2 linked regions of the Pseudovibrio sp. Tun.PSC04-5.I4 genome follow. Each later gene encodes a partner of the first gene's protein in a complex. Links are inferred from orthologs where the notes say so. Each region holds a gene or a part of one and is shown on either strand. Other genes may lie near its edges.

What was found. Proteins that work in one complex are often made in the same cells at the same time.
Region 2: the proteins of BLS62_RS07515 (region 1) and xseA are in contact, whole or in part, in a cryo-EM structure (PDB 8TXR), measured with the Escherichia coli proteins. The link is inferred for Pseudovibrio sp. Tun.PSC04-5.I4 from one-to-one orthologs.

What each region holds. Positions count from the first base shown.
Region 1 is NZ_FNLB01000006.1:538,352-541,283, reverse strand. The notes cover bases 8-2,926. They hold BLS62_RS07515 (exodeoxyribonuclease VII small subunit), read left to right. Parts: upstream 8-1,300; coding sequence 1,301-1,552; downstream 1,553-2,926. Other genes in these bases: dxs (1-deoxy-D-xylulose-5-phosphate synthase), read left to right, coding at 2,271-2,926; BLS62_RS07520 (histone deacetylase family protein), read left to right, coding at 342-1,262. Also shown: more of dxs, read left to right, coding at 2,927-2,932. UniProt on the Escherichia coli protein: Bidirectionally degrades single-stranded DNA into large acid-insoluble oligonucleotides, which are then degraded further into small acid-soluble oligonucleotides.
Region 2 is NZ_FNLB01000006.1:344,431-347,270, forward strand. Bases 14-2,840 are described here. They hold xseA (exodeoxyribonuclease VII large subunit), read right to left. Parts: upstream 2,286-2,840; coding sequence 741-2,285; downstream 14-740. Other genes in these bases: BLS62_RS06600 (TRAP transporter large permease), read left to right, coding at 14-272; BLS62_RS06610 (16S rRNA (uracil(1498)-N(3))-methyltransferase), read left to right, coding at 2,596-2,840. Outside these bases: more of BLS62_RS06600, read left to right, coding at 1-13. UniProt on the Escherichia coli protein: Bidirectionally degrades single-stranded DNA into large acid-insoluble oligonucleotides, which are then degraded further into small acid-soluble oligonucleotides.

The sequences.
Region 1 (2,932 bases):
TTCATAGAGATGCAGCGGACCTCCCCCCGAGCAACATAGTTTGCTCGCACCTTTATCCGGGGTAGCGCGCTAGTCGCGCACTCCGGATTTTTCTTGTCCGGACACATGGTGATTTTTCTCAGTTCTTAAAGGCCTGGTTTCGTATTCCAGATCCCTGCCTAATCCCAATTGCCAAGGCAAACTCACCGGTTGAACGATTGACAGACCGCTCTCCATTGTGGAGTCCTATGGTTAGTTTCGCCCTGTTTCTCATTGGGTTGAAGTTTGACGCATATTTCCGCCTATTTGGCGGCCTGTCATGTGCCAGCTTCATCATTTACGGGTATAATATTTTGAGTACATTGCTGCTGCACCATCAGGCTTTTTTAAATCATTTGACCCCTCTAGGCCATCCAGAACGGCCTGACCGTTTGCGGGCGATTGATCGCATGTTGGAGAACGAGCGTTTCTTTATGCTTGATCGTGACATTGCACCATTTGGTACGTTTCTGGATATTGCTCGTGTGCACAGCTCTGATTACATCAATTCCATCCACAACATGAATCCTGAGGAAGGTCTGGTCGAGTTTGCGCTGGACACGAACCTTTCGCCGGGCAGTTGGGAAGCTGCCATGCGCGCGGTTGGCGGGGCCACGCGCTGCGTTGATGAGGTGATGGGCAAACGGGTTTCCAACGCCTTTGCAGCATGTCGCCCCCCCGGACACCATGCTGAGACAGCTGTAACCTCGGGCTTTTGTCTCTTCAACAACGCTGCAATCGCTGCCCGCTATGCGCAGGATGTTTATGGTGTTGAGCGCGTCGCGATTATGGATTTCGACGTCCACCACGGCAATGGTACACAGGAAATATTCTGGAACGATCCAACTGTGATGTACACATCCACGCACCAGATGCCCCTTTTTCCCGGTACTGGCGCGATGAATGAGACCGGTGAACATAACACTATTGTCAACGCGCCGCTGAGTGCAGGCGATGATGGTACCCAATTCAGAGAGGCTCTGGATTATGTTATTTTGCCGCGTATTCGCGCTTTCTCGCCCGATCTGATCATTATTTCAGCCGGGTTTGATGCTCATGAACGCGATCCGTTGGGCGGTCTTCGTTTGACGGAACTGGATTTTGCCTGGGCGACCAGTAAGCTCATTGAGATTGCTGATGGTTGCTGTGAAGGCCGTGTTGTTTCCCTATTAGAAGGTGGGTATGATCTGGAAGGTCTTGCGCGATCAGCGGCGGCTCATGTAATGACATTGATGGATTACTAATCGGGGAGTGTTGTTGCTCCCAATCGAATGAGGACGTTTTGGTGACAGAAGAAGCAACCGGTTCCATTGAAACCTTATCCTTTGAGCAGGCCCTCGCTGAGCTGGAAACCATTGTTCGAAATCTGGAGCAAGGTAACGTTCCGTTAGAGAAGAGCATTGAACTCTACTCTCGCGGTGAAGCATTGCGTGAAAAATGTGATGGCTTGCTCAAAGCAGCCGAAGAAAAAGTAGAAAAAATCCAAATGAATTCCGCTGGTGCTGCGGTTGCGACCGAACCATTAGGCGACTAACGCTGTTCAGCATTCGATATTTTTCAACAGACCCCGCACTTTGCGGGGTTTTGGGCTCGGCTTTGCGAACAGCACTGTTCTACTTCCAAAATAAACAATTCGTGATCTCTAATTTCTTAGCCTGCTAAGTTATGCCAGTAGCAATCTCTTGGATAGAACAACCAGTGTTTCCTGTCGCCGAAAATAAGTTCTCCGACACATAATACTTAAGCTGAGATATTTCACTGAATATACTTTGGTGACAGAGACTACAAACGCGCTGGTTAATCGTATTACTGGTTACGTGGTCTAGTTTAAATCAGAAAATATTCTTCACTCATCCAATGATATTGGATTAGACAAAAAAAAGGGGACTACGAAAACCGTAGTCCCAAGTCGATCACTGTGCACGTGGCCCCATCGACCACACACTCGACATAGGACGTTTCGTCGCAGATTGCATCACCCCATGGGGTGACAAAACAGTAATTAATGCACGTAAATGAAAAAAAATACGCCCTCTTCCCCTAATGACAAAAGATTTGCGCTCTACATTAGGCAAATGGCCTTAGCATAAACAATTAATTATTGGTGGCAGGTAATTGCGCCTAGAGCAACGTTGCTATAATCGTGACCAACTACGGAAGAACGTCGCATTGGTCCGAATTTGGTTCACTTGCCATACTCGGATGGATCCGTATAAAGCTGCCACATAGTCAATAGACTTAAGAAGACCCAGATGTCCCTGCTTGATCAAATTCGTAATCCGTCTGATCTCAAAAAGGTCCCTGAAGACCGCCTTCAGCAAGTTGCTGCAGAATTGCGAGAGGAGATGGTGGAAGCTGTTTCTGTCACGGGAGGGCATTTAGGAGCCGGTCTCGGCGTCGTCGAACTGACTGTCGCGCTTCACCACGTTTTTAACACTCCTGAAGATCGTCTGATCTGGGATGTTGGTCACCAATGTTATCCGCACAAGATTCTCACTGGCCGTGCTGATCGAATCCGCAGCTTGCGTCAAGGCGGTGGCTTGAGCGGCTTCACCAAACGGACCGAGAGCGAATACGACCCATTTGGTGCCGGACATTCCTCCACATCAATTTCCGCAGGCCTTGGCATGGCTGTAGCCCGCGATCTCGCTGGCGGTGACAACAACGTAATTGCCGTTATCGGCGATGGCGCGATGTCTGCTGGTATGGCTTATGAAGCTATGAACAACGCCGGTGCGTTGAATTCTCGGCTTATTGTCATTCTCAACGATAACGATATGTCCATTGCACCACCTGTAGGTGCGCTTTCAGCAAGTCTGGCTCGCCTTGTTTCCGGCAAGACCTACAAAGGCTTTAGAGAAGCAGCAAAGCAAGTTGCCAGTGCGCTTCCTAAACCATTGCAGGAAAAAGCAGC
Region 2 (2,840 bases), 190 kb from region 1 along the record:
GGCTGGAAGTTGCAGCAGTGGACAGCACCCTCGGCATGTCCGGCGCAGCCTGTGCAATCTGGTTTGGGATTATCGTGGTGAAAATGGCAGAGCTCTGCCTGATAACGCCGCCCATTGGATTGAACTGCTTCGTGGTGTCTGGTGTTCGCCCTGATATCCCGGTGCAGGAAGTTTTCCGCGGCTGTACCCCATTCTTCATTGCAGACGTGCTGACAGTAGGCGTGCTTGTTGCCTTCCCGGCAATCATCACCTTCCTGCCATCACTGATGTAATTGGCGACACAACACGCATTATGAAGAAGCCCCGGCAAACGCTGGGGCTTTTTTGTAATCCAACAACTTGGCAATGACCGAGAAAAGATACCTAAAGAATTCGAGTTGGTGACTTCATACAGGAGGCTCTAACATCAACGCATCCACCTTCTTTGCAAAGCAGCAGCGTGTGCCAGTCCACGCAATCGGAGAGGTTAGGCACTCCGATAGAAGCAAAGCCTAGTTAAAGGAGGTGGTAGTTAGGTGAGATTGAAATTATCTTTCAATATAGAAAAGACCCGGAAGCGACTGGTCATCAAACTCCGGGCCCTTTTTAGGATAGCCTAATGCGAGAGAAAGGGGGCGAAAGCTCCCTTTCTCACATCGCAATATAGTCCTGATCTCTAAACACTTCAAGAATGCACTCCTCACCAGAGGAATCACGCTGGCAACTACTGCGAGACTACAGCCAAGCTCATAAGCATCACCTTAAAACAAACTTCCCTGATTGCCGGGATCTGCCACTGGCTTTTTCTTGCGGACTGGCTTTGCGGCTTGTTTGGCTTTTGCGTGCGCTACATGTTCATCCAATGAGGTGGTAGCGTCGCCAACTTCAACAGCGCCCGGTTGAACAATAGCAGTCTCAGCCCTTACCTTAGGAACAACCGGAGCAGGAGCAGCAGTAACGCCGCCGCCATCTGCAACCGCGCCCACAACACCGCCGCGCATTTCTAACGTCAAGGCTTGTCCAGCTTGCACCGCTTGTGCATTGGCAACAGGCAGCCCATCACTATCCCGCACCACCGTATAGCCGCGCTCAATCACCCGCTCATAGCTCAGCGAACTCAGCAGTCCTGCAGAGTTGTTAAGCCGCAAACGGTGGCGATGCATTTGGTTGAGGAAGGCTTGGCTTGCCCGCCCTGTCAAAACGCCAAGGCGCTCACGCCCCTGACTGACTTGCCGTTGCAACATCGTAGGCCGTAAGCCAGAAGAGGCAGCCGTCAGTGTGTTCCGGTGAATTTGCGTGCTGACTTGCAGCCCACGTTCCAACCGTCCCGCCACCATATCAAATCGTTGACGAGGCAGAGCGAGAAGCTCACGCGCGGCTGGCAGAGCAGCACTTGCAGCGCGCAATTCTGTCCGGCGTGTTTGCACCAATCGCAACAGGCCAGTGCGTAACCGGCGGGAAAGATCATCTGTGACAGCGGCCAGCTCTGCTTTCACTGGAACAGCAAACTCAGCAGCACCCGTTGGTGTCGGTGCGCGTAAATCGGCTGCCAGATCCAGCAGGGACCAGTCAGTCTCATGGCCAACGGCAGAGATCAGCGGAATATCAGAGGCCGCAGCAGCCCGAACCACTTCTTCCTCGTTAAACCCCCAAAGGTCCTCAACAGAACCCCCACCGCGTGCAACGATAATAACGTCAGGGCGTGGAATAGCCCCGCCTCGCTCCAAAGCGTTGAAACCGCGAATACCAGCGGACACTTCAGCGCCGCAGGACCCGCCCTGTACGCGAACCGGCCATACCAGAACATGCAAAGGGAAACGGTCCGTGATGCGGTGCAAAATATCGCGGATAACAGCGCCGGTTGGTGAAGTTACAACGCCAACCACCATGGGCATACGCGGGATTGGACGCTTGCGCTCTTCGGCAAACAGCCCTTCAGCACTCAGCTTCTTTTTACGCTCTTCCAAAAGCGCCATGAGGGCACCAGCGCCAGCTGGTTCCATGGCATCAATGACCATCTGGTATTTAGATTGTCCGGGGAAGGTGGTGATTTTACCCGTTGCAATAACCTCAAGGCCTTGTTCTGGCTGAACTTTAAGCCGCACAGCATTGCCCTTCCAGATAATGCCGGAAAGAACAGCCCGTTCATCTTTAAGGTCCAGATAAATATGACCGGAAGCCGGGCGGCTGATGCGCCCCAGTTCACCGCGGACGCGCACATAGTCAAAGCTGTCTTCCATAGTGCGTTTGATGGCACCGGAAAGCTCGGAAACGGTGAGTTCAACCAGATTGGATTTATCGGACAAAGGGCAACTCTCTTAAGATCACTTTATGCGTAGTCCCGAAAAGCGCTTGACCTTTTCGGATAGGAATGCACGCCAGAATAAGGGATTAAAGCAGTTTGTTTAAGCCAGATGAAGGGACAAACGGCATCAATCCAGCTCTAACTTACAGCAGCTTGAGGCTGTTTAGGAGCGCTCGCAATCATTTTCCACGACTGCCATAAAAACCGCTCCCCAAATCTGCCGAAAAGCAGTAAACCCCCATGGAAAGCGGGCGCCTGCTTGAGTATGGTGCCGTATGTCCACTCCACAAAATGTAAGATCAGAATTTCGTATGCAGCGTCTTTTCATAAATAAGCCACTTAAAGCTGGATTGAAAATTCCAGCAGACCGAGCTCAGGCAAACTACCTTCTCAACGTGCTTCGCATGACAGAAGGTGGGCTGGTCCTTGTGTTCAACGGTAAAGATGGAGAATGGCGAGCTCAGCTTTTCCCAACGGGCAGAAAATCTTGTGCTCTGGTCGTAACCGAACAGGTTCGTAAACAAACAGAGCAATCCCAGCTGGACTACCTGTTTGC